Regions from separate parts of the Streptococcus sp. 1453 genome, predicted to be linked through region 1. Evidence: predicted binding sites of a transcription regulator. Region 1 holds the regulator's gene; the other holds the start of a gene.

The links. Region 1 encodes HrcA, which represses chaperone genes, less so after heat shock. Its sites were predicted from a motif close to TTAGCACTCNNNNNNNNNGAGTGCTAA; they were not measured.
Region 2: groES (co-chaperone GroES) is a predicted target of HrcA. The motif match lies at 4,460-4,486, and genes of this name have one in related genera.

Annotation. Positions count from the first base shown of each region.
Region 1 is NZ_VMLZ01000005.1:81,498-88,267, reverse strand. It holds gene HW098_RS03970 (aromatic acid exporter family protein) at 1-500, shown strand, start outside; gene glnR (transcriptional repressor GlnR) at 577-933, shown strand; gene glnA (type I glutamate--ammonia ligase) at 970-2,316, shown strand; gene HW098_RS03955 (PadR family transcriptional regulator) at 2,432-2,752, shown strand; partial or broken gene HW098_RS03950 (DUF2812 domain-containing protein) at 2,752-3,217, shown strand; gene HW098_RS03945 (DUF2812 domain-containing protein) at 3,291-3,803, shown strand; gene hrcA (heat-inducible transcriptional repressor HrcA) at 3,964-4,998, shown strand; gene grpE (nucleotide exchange factor GrpE) at 5,025-5,549, shown strand; gene dnaK (molecular chaperone DnaK) at 5,918-6,770, shown strand, end outside.
Region 2 is NZ_VMLZ01000017.1:12,920-19,689, reverse strand. It holds gene rlmD (23S rRNA (uracil(1939)-C(5))-methyltransferase RlmD) at 1-99, opposite strand, end outside; gene recX (recombination regulator RecX) at 137-913, shown strand; gene HW098_RS09190 (DUF402 domain-containing protein) at 1,002-1,535, shown strand; gene HW098_RS09185 (epoxyqueuosine reductase QueH) at 1,607-2,374, opposite strand; gene groL (chaperonin GroEL) at 2,511-4,133, opposite strand; gene groES (co-chaperone GroES) at 4,149-4,433, opposite strand; gene HW098_RS09170 (single-stranded DNA-binding protein) at 4,585-4,980, opposite strand; gene HW098_RS09165 (SDR family NAD(P)-dependent oxidoreductase) at 5,058-5,819, opposite strand; gene ytpR (YtpR family tRNA-binding protein) at 5,861-6,487, opposite strand; gene HW098_RS09155 (thioredoxin family protein) at 6,503-6,770, opposite strand, start outside.

The DNA.
Region 1 (6,770 bases):
ATAAATCCCAGTTTAAACTTGGTATGCGAACTTTTAAAACAGGTATTGCTGTTTTCCTAGTTCTCTTGATTTTTGGCTTTTTTGGTTGGAAAGGTCTTCAAATTGGTGCTTTGACAGCTGTTTTTAGCTTGAGGGAGAGTTTTGATAAGAGTGTCCATTTTGGGACTTCGCGTATTCTAGGAAATAGTATCGGTGGCCTCTATGCCTTGGTTTTCTTCCTAATAAATAGTTTTTTCCACGAAGCCTTTTGGGTAACCTTGGTTGTTGTTCCGATTTGTACCATGTTAACCATTATGACAAATGTAGCCATGAATAACAAAGCAGGGGTTATTGGTGGTGTAGCGGCTATGTTAATCATTACCCTGTCAATTCCGAGTGGTGAGACGATTTTGTACGTGTTTGCGCGTGTATTTGAAACTTTCATGGGAGTTTTTGTCGCAATTCTCGTAAATTACGATATTGATCGCATTCGGCTCTTTTTAGAGAAAAAAGAAAAATAATGTTACATTTTATAACATTATCAATTGACGTTTGTCTTTTTTTAGACTATAATAGACAGAAAGAAGGAAATTGTAAATGAAGGAAAAAGAATTTCGCCGAAATATGGCTGTTTTTCCTATCGGCAGTGTTATGAAGTTGACCGATCTATCGGCGCGTCAGATTCGTTATTATGAAGATCAAGAGTTGATTAAGCCTGATCGAAACGAAGGGAACCGTCGCATGTATTCCTTGAATGACATGGATCGTCTGCTTGAAATCAAAGATTACATCTCTGAAGGTTATAATATCGCTGCCATTAAGAAAAAATATGCTGAACGTGAAGCGAAATCCAAGAAAGCGGTGAGTCAGACTGAGGTGCGCCGTGCACTTCACAATGAACTCCTCCAACAGGGTCGCTTTGCTTCAGTACAGTCACCTTTTGGTCGCGGTTAGGCAACCGCAAGTAGTCATACATTAAGGAGAAAACTCATGCCAATCACAGCTGCAGATATTCGTCGTGAAGTCAAGGAAAAAAATGTTACCTTTATTCGTCTCATGTTTTCAGATATTTTGGGAACCATGAAAAACGTCGAAATTCCTGCTACAGATGAACAGTTAGATAAAGTCTTGTCAAATAAGGCTATGTTTGATGGATCTTCTATTGAAGGTTTTGTACGTATCAATGAGTCAGATATGTACTTGTACCCTGACTTGGATACATGGACAGTCTTCCCTTGGGGAGATGAAAATGGAAGTGTTGCAGGTTTGATCTGTGATGTCTATACAACAGAAGGTGAACCATTTGCAGGTGACCCTCGTGGCAATTTGAAACGAGCTCTTCGTCACATGGAAGAAGTAGGATTCAAATCCTTCAACCTTGGACCAGAGCCAGAATTCTTCCTATTTAAACTGGATGAAAATGGGGACCCAACACTTGAAGTAAATGACAAGGGTGGCTACTTTGATTTGGCACCTACTGACCTTGCGGACAATACACGTCGTGAGATTGTGAATGTCTTGACCAAAATGGGATTTGAAGTAGAAGCGAGTCACCACGAGGTTGCGGTTGGACAACACGAGATTGACTTTAAGTACGATGAAGTTCTCTGTGCTTGTGATAAGATTCAAATCTTTAAACTTGTTGTTAAAACCATTGCTCGCAAACACGGACTTTACGCAACCTTTATGGCCAAACCAAAATTTGGTATTGCTGGATCAGGTATGCACTGTAATATGTCCTTGTTTGATGAAGAAGGAAACAATGCCTTCTTTGATCCAAATGATCCAAAAGGAATGCAGTTGTCAGAAACTGCCTACCATTTCCTTGGCGGTTTGATCAAGCATGCCTACAACTATACTGCCATCATGAACCCAACAGTTAACTCATACAAACGTTTGGTTCCTGGTTATGAAGCACCTGTTTACATTGCTTGGGCTGGTCGTAACCGTTCGCCACTTGTGCGCGTACCTGCTTCACGTGGCATGGGAACTCGTCTTGAGTTGCGTTCAGTGGATCCGATGGCAAACCCATACATCGCTATGGCTGTTCTTTTGGAGGTTGGTTTGCATGGTATTGAAAACAAAATCGAAGCACCAGCTCCTATCGAAGAAAATATCTACATCATGACAGCAGAAGAACGCAAGGAAGCTGGTATTACAGACCTTCCATCAACCCTTCACAACGCTTTGAAAGCTTTGACAGAAGATGAGGTTGTCAGAGCAGCTCTTGGAGAACATATCTATACTAGTTTCCTTGAAGCCAAGCGAATCGAATGGGCTAGCTATGCAACCTTCGTTTCACAATGGGAAATTGATAACTATTTAGACCTTTACTAATCATAGACGAAAGATTGCCTGAGGGCGGTCTTTTTTTCTTGTGTTTTATATCGAGGTGTGATATATTTTATATAACGAAGTGCGATATATCGAACTGAATAGGAGGTGGCTATAAATGGAATTAACAGATAAGATTCGTCGAGTTTATCTTCCCATGACGGAAACAGGTTTTTATATCTTGTTCTGTCTGCAAAAGGAAGGTCATGGTTATAGCATTACGCAAAAGGTCAAGGAGATGACAGATTCTCAAGTTTCGATTAGTCCTGGGACTATGTATGGAACCTTGTCAAAGATGGAAAAGGATGGTTTGATTTCCTTTGTCCGAGAAGAGGAAAAACGGAAAATCTATCAAATCACAGACTTGGGACGAAAAGTCTTAGATATTGAATTGAAACGTATTGAACGGCTCTATAGAAACAGTCGGGAGGAAGGATGATGGAAAAGAAAATTGTTTATCGAATTGCTACCATTGCGGATTATGATAGAGAGGCTTTATATCTTAGAAAAATGCATGCTGAGGGCTGGAAGCTCAAGGAAGTAACCTACTCTAACTTAGTAGTTGCGGTTAAGTATACTTTTGAAAAGTGCCAACCGGAGCAGGTGTCTTATCAGTTGGACTTCTATCCTATGAAAAAATCTGATAGAGCCACCTATTTACAATTGTTTAAAGACTGTGGCTGGGAGCATATTACAGACTTTAATGGGTTTTCCTACTTTAGAAAGCTTCATTCTGGAATTGAGTCGGATGCTTCCTATTTTGCTTCTCTTTTTAGCTCTACTACCGGTTTTCTCAAAGTTTGTCACTGGAGGTAGTTCTTTCAGTTGGGAAATGTTTTTGATTGTTATAATAGATGGTGTTTTATTGATAGTTCATGCGATTCAGATTTCTTATATTTTTTAGAGATTGGGTCAAAAGTGGAAAGAATTATCTAATAAATAACGCCAGGCATGTTTTCTAATTTTGGGGTAAGACAATGAATAGCAGAGTAGAATTTCGGATTTTTACCATTGTTGATTTGGACAAGGAAGAAGAATATTTACATGAGATGCATTTGAAGGGTTGGAGATATAGAACGAGTCGTTTTGGTTTGTTCTATTTTGACCAATGTCAACCAGACGATGTCATCTACTGTATCTATGATTCTAGATTTCTTAAAAAATATAAGCATGAACTGCAAGATTTTAGAAATAGAGGTTGGGAATTGATAGAAAGAGGTTTTTGTTCGATTCTTCGTAAATCGTCTTCTAATTTACTTCCAGAGGATCAAGTCTATATGAGTAAGGGGCTCAGATGGGAAGTTATGCGATATAGATTTCGTTCATGTACAGTTGCTTTCTCAGGCGGTCTTGTTGTTTGTATGAGTTTGTTTCGAGAAGAACTGTCGCAATCTTTCTTTGTCATTTTTGCTCTATATTCCTTTATGATTTCTTATCTAATCCATAGTTTTTTCAGACTTAAAAGGAAATACCAAGTAGATGGGAGGTAGGGTTCTAGGTCTTTAGACTGATTTTTAGCACTCTTGATAAAAGAGTGCTAATTTTTTGAGTTTTTGTCTTGACATTCTCTTTTAAGGGTGTATAATAGAATCATAAGTTAGCACTTGAGTGTGTCGAGTGCTAATCGATCAGACAGAGAGGAGTGATGAGGTGGTTACAGAGCGTCAGCAGGATATTCTAAATCTGATTATTGACATCTTTACCAAAACGCACGAACCTGTCGGATCCAAAGCCTTGCAAGAGTCTATTAACTCTAGCAGTGCAACCATTCGTAATGACATGGCGGCTCTAGAAAAGCAAGGTTTGCTTGAGAAGGCTCATACTTCAAGTGGTCGGATGCCAAGTGTTGCTGGTTTTCAGTACTATGTAAAACACTCACTGGATTTTGACCGACTGGCTGAAAATGAGGTTTACGAGATTGTCAAAGCCTTTGATCAGGAATTCTTCAAGCTAGAAGATATTCTGCAAGAAGCTGCTAATCTACTGACAGACCTGAGTGGCTGTACGGTAGTAGCACTGGACGTTGAGCCGAGCAGACAACGATTGACAGCCTTTGATATCGTTGTTTTGGGGCAACATACAGCCTTGGCGGTATTCACCCTAGACGAGTCTCGAACGGTTACCAGTCAATTTCTGATTCCAAGGAACTTCTTGCAGGAGGATTTGCTGAAACTGAAGAACATTATTCAGGAACGTTTTCTCGGCCACACCGTGCTAGATATTCACTACAAGATTCGGACGGAGATTCCGCAGATTATCCAGCGTTACTTTACAACAACGGACAATGTTATCGATCTCTTTGAACATATCTTTAAGGAAATGTTCAACGAAAACATTGTGGTGGCGGGCAAGGTTAATCTCTTGAATTTTGCCAATCTAGCAGCCTATCAGTTCTTTGATCAACCGCAAAAGGTGGCTCTGGAGATTCGTGAGGGTTTGCATGAAGATCAGATGCAAAATGTTCGTGTTGCGGACAGTCAAGAGTCCTGTCTAGCTGACCTAGCGGTGATTAGTAGCAAGTTCCTCATTCCTTATCGGGGAGTTGGAATTCTAGCCATTATCGGTCCAGTCAATCTGGATTACCAACAGCTAATCAACCAAGTCAATGTGGTCAACCGTGTTTTGACCATGAAGTTGACAGATTTTTACCGCTACCTTAGTAGTAATCATTACGAAGTACATTAAGATTGAAATCATTAAAGGAGGCGAAAATGGTCCAAGATATAAAAAATGAAGAAGTAGAAGAAGTTCAAGAAGAGGAAGTTGTGGAAACAACTGAAGAAACGACTCCTGAGAAGTCTGAGTTGGACTTGGCAAATGAACGTGCAGATGAGTTCGAAAATAAATACCTTCGCGCTCATGCAGAAATGCAAAATATCCAACGCCGTGCCAATGAAGAGCGTCAAAACTTGCAACATTATCGTAGCCAGGACTTGGCAAAAGCGATTCTCCCTTCTTTGGATAACCTTGAGCGTGCACTCGCGGTTGAAGGATTGACAGACGATGTCAAAAAAGGATTGGAGATGGTGCAAGAAAGCTTGATTCACGCTTTGAAAGAAGAAGGAATCGAAGAAATCGCAGCTGACGGTGAATTTGACCATAACTACCATATGGCCATCCAAACTCTCCCAGCAGACGATGAACATCCAGCAGATACCATCGCCCAAGTTTTCCAAAAAGGCTACAAACTCCATGACCGCATCCTACGCCCAGCAATGGTAGTGGTGTACAACTAGGCAATTCTGACGGCAGCTAAAGCAACTCGTCAGAAAACGGCAATCGCTATGGCGTTTGCCTAGCCTCCTTACTAACTCGTCGTCGAAATAAAATCGATTTCGACTCCTCGTGTCGCAATTTACATAATAGAAAACTTGTCCGAAACGACAATAAACTATGAAGAAAGATAAGAGGCAAGCCGGAGGCTTGCAAGGAAGATATTTCCTACCGTGGTGAAAGTTTCAGTAGCAAAAGCTACTGAAACAGGGGATTTTTGAGACAATAGGCTCAAAAATAAGTGATGAAATCCCGTAGGGAGTTGCTCACGTCCCCACCACTTAAGGGAAATATCAAAAAGAAAAAAAGATAAATTTAAGGAGAAAAACACATGTCTAAAATTATCGGTATTGACTTAGGTACAACAAACTCAGCAGTAGCAGTTCTTGAAGGAACTGAAAGCAAAATCATCGCAAATCCAGAAGGAAACCGCACAACTCCATCTGTAGTCTCATTCAAAAACGGCGAAATCATCGTTGGTGACGCTGCGAAACGTCAAGCAGTTACAAATCCAGATACAGTTATCTCTATCAAATCTAAGATGGGAACTTCTGAAAAAGTTTCTGCAAACGGAAAAGAATACACTCCACAAGAAATCTCAGCTATGATTCTTCAATACTTGAAAGGTTATGCTGAAGACTATCTTGGTGAAAAAGTAACCAAAGCAGTTATCACAGTTCCTGCTTACTTCAACGACGCTCAACGTCAAGCAACAAAAGACGCTGGTAAAATCGCTGGTCTTGAAGTAGAACGTATTGTCAACGAACCAACTGCAGCCGCTCTTGCTTACGGTTTGGACAAGACTGACAAAGAAGAAAAAATCTTGGTATTTGACCTTGGTGGTGGTACATTCGACGTCTCTATCCTTGAATTGGGTGACGGCGTCTTCGATGTATTGTCAACTGCAGGGGACAACAAACTTGGTGGTGATGACTTTGACCAAAAAATCATCGACCACTTGGTAGCAGAATTCAAAAAAGAAAACGGTATTGACTTGTCTACTGACAAGATGGCAATGCAACGTTTGAAAGATGCAGCTGAAAAAGCGAAGAAAGACCTTTCTGGTGTAACTTCAACTCAAATCAGCTTGCCATTTATCACTGCTGGTGAGGCTGGACCTCTTCACTTGGAAATGACTTTGACTCGTGCGAAATTTGACGATTTGACTCGTGACCTTGTAGAAC
Region 2 (6,770 bases), on a different contig from region 1:
CACAAAGACTAATGTTTTTTGATAAAAGCCGATTCCCTCACCATTAATTCCCATGCGCTTGATTTTTAATGGTATTTTTTGTTTCACTTTCAGATTCATACCCCTATCTTATCACATTTTGAGTTATAATAGAACTATGAAAATCACAAAACTTGAAAAGAAAAAAAGACTCTATCTGATGGAGCTTGATAATGGTGACAAATGCTATATCGCTGAAGACACAATTGTTCGTTTTATGTTATCGAGAGATAAGGTGATAAACGAAGAGGAATTGAAGGAGATTCAGGACTTTGCTCAATTTTCTTATGGTAAGAATCTGGCCCTCTACCATTTATCCTTTAAAGCACGCACTGAAAAAGAGGTCAGAGAATATCTAAAAAAATACGATATTGATGAAAACATAGTTTCTCAAGTCATTGCTAATCTTAAAGAAGATAAGTGGATCAATGATAGCCAATACGCTTATGCTAGCATCAATGCTAATCAACTTTCAGGAGACAAGGGGCCTTATGTACTGACTCAGAAACTAACACAAAAAGGGATTTCAAAATCCACTATAGAAGAGATACTGAAAGAATTTGATTTTTCGGAAGTTGCTCAACGTGTAGCCAATAAACTGTTGAAAAAATATGAGGGAAAGCTTCCAGCTCGTGCCTTACAAGATAAAATTATCCAGAATATGACCAATAAGGGTTTTTCCTATTCTGATGCTAAAATTGCCTTTGACTACTTAGATAGCCAAGTCGACGAAGAAACAACTCAAGAACTCATCTTCAAGGAACTTGATAAGCAATATGCTAAGTATGCTCGAAAGTATGAAGGATACGAACTGAAGCAGCGTTTAACTCAAGTTTTAGCACGAAAGGGCTACGATTTTTCGGATATAGCAAGCGCTCTTAGAGAATATCTTTAATATTTCCAAGTGAAATTCACAGATTTTAGATAATTTTATGGTACAATAGTAAATGATAAACTTATAAATTGTAGAAAGTTGGTTAGTTATGAAGCTTCCAAAAGAAGGCGACTTTATTACAATTCAAAGTTATAAGCATGATGGGAGTCTCCACCGAACTTGGCGGGACACCATGGTACTAAAAACAACAGAAAACGCCATTATTGGTGTCAACGATCACACACTTGTTACCGAAAGTGATGGTCGTCGTTGGGTCACTCGAGAACCGGCTATTGTTTACTTTCACAAGAAATATTGGTTTAATATCATTGCCATGATTCGTGATAATGGAACTTCTTACTATTGCAATATGGCTAGCCCCTACTATCTGGATGAAGAAGCACTGAAGTATATTGATTACGATTTGGATGTTAAAATTTTTACAGATGGGGAAAAACGTCTCTTGGACGTTGAAGAGTACGAACGTCACAAACGCAAAATGAATTATTCTGATGACTTGGACTATATTTTAAAAGAACATGTCAAAATTCTTGTTGATTGGATTAACAATGGACGTGGTCCTTTCTCAGAAGCCTATGTAAACATTTGGTACAAGCGCTATGTAGAACTAAAGAATCGGTAAAGTTGTCAAACTAGGGTGAAAGCCCTGGTTTTTTTTATTTGAAAAACCCAGCTTTACAGCTGGCCTTATCCTTATATATCTAATTTCGTAACAGTAAATTTGATATGGGAATAGTCTTTTTCAACATCCTTATCAAGCATGAATGCTGTGGCATCTTTCTTAACCTGAACCAGATCAATATTCTGAGCTTGGGCTGCATAGACGCATCCACAATAACATTGACGATAGATATCATACTCTTCACACATCTCTACCGAACGTTTGTAGCCTTGATTTTTCTTGAAATCGCTGGGAAGATAGTGGGTTGTATAAATTTTTTGCACATCGATTCCAATGCTGTTGATGGTTTGAGAATTCTTATGAGGACTGATGGTCAAAGCTGAGCCAAAGTAGTCAAAACCCAAGTCCATAGCCACTTGCGCTGTCTTATCCAGTCGGTAGTCAAAGCAAACCTTGCAACGATCGCCTCCTTCAGGCTCTTCCTCCAATCCTCGAACCAGTTTACGATATTCGTTAGGTTCATAAGGAGCTTCTAGGTATTGAACGTTATTGCCAGTTCGCTCATTGAAATCACTGACAAATTTTTGGGTGACGTAAGCCCGCTTATGGTATTCTGCCTTGGGATGGATATTGGAATTAGCAAAATAGATGGTCACATCTGCATACTTGGTCAAATATTCTAGTGTATAGGTACTACAAGGGGCACAGCAAACATGCATGAGAATAGTTGGCCGCTGCTCATTTTTCTCCCATACTTGTACCATTTTCTGCATAACACGGTCATAATTAATCTTCTGATTGGGATTCATCTTGCTCAGAATTTCTTCTACATCAATCATGTTATTCTCCTTTTTCTAGTCTTATTTTATCATATAAGTTAGGAGAGCTCAAATCTATTTAGAAGTGAATATCATAAAAAGAGGGTTAGTCATTCCCTCCTTTTGTGTTTTTTATAAGTTGTTTTCTGTAGAAATCTTACATCATCCCACCCATCATGCTTGGATCCATTGCTGGAGCTGGGGCCACTGGTTCTGGCTTATTGGCTACGACTGCTTCTGTTGTCAAAATCAAGCTGGCTACAGATGCTGCATTTTGAAGAGCTGAACGGCTCACTTTAACTGGGTCGATGATTCCCTCTTCAATCATGTTGACCCACTCGCCAGTTGCTGCGTTAAAGCCTGTACCAAGCTCAGCATTTTTCAAACGATCGATAACGATAGAGCCTTCAAATCCTGCATTGTGGGCAATTTGACGAACAGGTTCTTCCAAGGCACGGAGAACAATATTGCGTCCTGTTGCTTCGTCTCCTGTCAATTCCAAGGCAGCAACAGCTGGAATCACATTGGCAAGAGCTGTTCCACCACCTGCAACAATACCTTCTTCAACAGCTGCACGAGTAGCGTTAAGGGCATCTTCAATGCGGAGTTTCATTTCTTTCAACTCAGTTTCAGTTGCAGCTCCAACCTTGATAACTGCAACACCACCTGACAATTTTGCCAAGCGTTCTTGCAATTTTTCACGGTCAAACTCAGAAGTTGTGGTTTCGATTTGAGACTTGATAACCGCAACACGGTGAGAAATCGCTTCAGGATTTCCAGCACCTTCTACGATAACAGTGCTATCTTTGTCCACGGTTACTCTAGCTGCTTGACCAAGCGCCTCAATCGTAGCATCTTTCAACTCAAGACCAAGGTCTTCAGTGATAACTGTTCCGCCTGTCAAGATGGCAATGTCTTCGAGCATAGCTTTGCGGCGGTCACCAAAACCAGGTGCCTTGACCGCTACCACGTTGAAGGTTCCACGAATCTTGTTCAATACAAGGGTTGGAAGAGCTTCGCCATCCACATCATCCGCAATAATCAAGAGTGGACGACTGCTTTGAAGGATACTCTCGAGGAGTGGCAAGATTTCTTGGATATTTGAAATCTTCTTATCGGTAATCAAAATGTATGGATTTTCGAGGTCAGCCACCATTTTTTCGCTATCTGTCACCATGTACTGTGAAAGATAACCACGGTCAAATTGCATACCTTCCACAACTTCAAGTTCTGTTTCCATACCACGTGACTCTTCGATAGTTATGACACCGTCTTTTCCAACTTTTTCCATGGCTTCAGAGATATATTCGCCAACTTTTTCAGAACGAGAAGAGACGGCGGCAACCTGAGCAATGGCTTCTTTATTAGCAACTGGAATGGCATTGTTTTTCAAGGCTTCAACTGCTGCGGTAACTGCTGTTTCAATCCCACGACGAATGCCGATTGGATTTGCGCCTGCTGTGACGTTCTTAATTCCTTCACGAACGATAGCTTGAGTCAAGACTGTTGCAGTAGTTGTCCCGTCACCAGCAATATCATTGGTTTTTGAAGCTACTTCTGATACCAATTTGGCACCCATATTTTCAAAATGGTCTTCCAACTCGATTTCTTTGGCAATAGTCACACCGTCATTGGTAATCAAAGGTGAACCGAATGTTTTTTCAAGAACGACATTACGACCTTTTGGCCCCAAGGTTACTTTAACAGTGTCTGCAAGGATATCGACACCACGGACCATAGCTGAACGAGCATCAGATGAAAATTTAATTTCTTTTGACATACTTACTTTCTCCTTCTATTCTTCAATGATAGCCAAGATGTTAGCTTCGCCTACGATGATGTACTTTTCATCGCCATCTTTGACGTCGAGACCTGCGTGAGCTTCAACTAAGACACGGTCTCCAGCTTTAACGCTTGGAGCAACCAAGTCACCGTTCAAGGTACGAACACCTTGTCCAGTAGCCACAACTTTGGCTGTTTTGGTTTTTTCTTGGGCTGAGCCTGCAAGGACAAAGCCTCCAACAGTTTGTTCTTTTTCTTCGATTTTCAAGACCACACGGTCTCCTAATGGTTTCAACATCTGATTTCCTCCATAAATAGATAGTATTAGCACTCTTTACACTTGAGTGCTAATTCATAGTTCTATTGTATCACTTGGTCAGAAATAGTCAAGAAAAAAGTCTGACTTTCTCAAGATAAAAAGCCTGAGACCAACTCAGACTTTTTAATGCTTAAAATGGCAATTCTTCCTCTTCCAAGACCAAATCCGCCAAATCTTGGCCTGCATTATTTTCACGCATGGCACGTTGAGCACGACTTTCCAAGAGTTGGAATCCAGTAACAAGTACTTCGGTCACGTAGTTCATCTGGCCATTTTTCTCAAAACGACGGGTACGTAATTCTCCATCCACTGAAATGAGACTACCTTTAGTTGCGTAGCTGGCCAAGCTTTCTGCCAGTCTGCCCCAAAGGACCATATTGACAAAATCAGCTTCACGCTCCCCATTTTGGTCTTTGTAACGACGGTTGACTGCAATAGTTGCTCGCGCTACTGACTTGTCATTGTTAGTTTTGTGCAATTCTGGTGTAGACGTTAAACGTCCAATAAGAATAACTTTATTATACATATTTTCTTCCTCCTACTTATCTATTCGTAGGAAATCAAAAAAAGTTACAGAAATTTGTAACTTTTCGAGGAAATTTTTTACTTTTTATGAACCATGAAACCTGTCGCCTGTTGATTGGCCATGATGGTCATATCTGTAATCTGCACACGACGAGGTTGACTGGTCACATAGACCACTGTGTCTGCGATGTCTGGTGCCTGCAAGGCTTCGATTCCTTGGTAAACGGACGCAGCTCGCTCTTTGTCACCATGAAAACGCACTGTAGAAAAATCTGTTTCGACAATTCCAGGCTGAATGGTCGTCACCTTGATATCCGTTGCGATTGTATCAATTCGCAGACCATCTGAAAAGGTCTTAACCGCTGCCTTGGTCGCTGAGTAAACAGCGGCACCAGCATAGGCGTAGATTCCTGCGGTTGAGCCCATATTGATGATATGTCCTTGATTAGCTTTTACCATTGCTGGCAAGAAACAGCGAGTGACTGCCATCAAACCTTTGACATTGGTATCCAGCATGGTCAACATATCCAGCTCTTCATAATCCTGATAGGGTGCTAAACCTAGAGCCAAGCCTGCATTGTTGACCAGAATATCAATCTGACCTATCGTTTCTAGAATATCAGAGCAGACAGTCTTTACCATGTTCATATCCGTGACATCTAGTGGAAAGGTCCAAATTATTTGATTTGGGAAGGCTTCTGCAAACTCAATTTTTAAGGCTTCAAGTCTGTCTATCCGTCGACCTGTTAGAACGACATTCTCACCCTGCTCCAAATAAGCACGCGCAATCGCTTTACCAATTCCTGATGTCGCTCCTGTAATCACAACATTTTTTGCCATCTTATTTCCTTCTAGCTGGTCTATCAGATACTGACAACTTCCTAAACAGTCCAGTGTTTAGCTGGGTCAAATGGAGTTCCGACAACTTGGTCTTCTGATAATTCAATAATACCACGTTTTTGCGGAGCATTTGGCAAATGCAATTCACGAGGACTACACATCATGCCAAAACTCTTTTCACCACGAAGTTCACCTGGGAAAATGAGATTCCCTTTTGGCATCATAGCTCCAGGAAGAGCTACAATGGTTTTCAACCCAAGACGCGCATTAGGAGCCCCTGCAACGATTTGCACTGTCTTGTCACTTGCAACTGCAACTTGGCAGATGTTGAGGTGGTCACTATCTGGATGAGCTACCATCTCGACAATTTCACCAACAACAAACTTAGGTTCCCTGTCATTGACAATTTCTTCTTTAAAATCTTCCGCCTGCAATTCTTGGTTCAAACGAGCGACTTGCTCATCTGATAAAAAGACTTGACCACGCTCTGCAATTTCAAATAAACTTGAAACTTCGAAAATATTCCAAGCAACTGTTTCTCCATTATCTTTGAGAAAAACACGGGCTACCTTGCCCTTGCGTTCTACATCCAGTTTAGCATCTCCGCTATTTTTCACGATGACCATAAGGACATCACCGACATGTTCTTTATTATATGTAAAAATCATTGTTTCCTTTTTCTCCTATTTCAGTCCTGCTAAAAAGTCGTTAATTTGTTGCTTGCTTTTACGGTCGCGATTGACAAAACGACCGATTTCCTTATCCTTTTCTAGAACAACAAGGCTAGGAATTCCGTAAACATCCCAGAGTTTGGCCAAATCCATATACCGATCTCGATCCACTCGAATAAAGGTGAACTCTGGATTGGTCTCCTCAATTTCTGGTAAGACAGGATAGATATAACGACAATCGCCACACCAGTCCGCCACAAAAAGAAAGACTTTCTTGCCA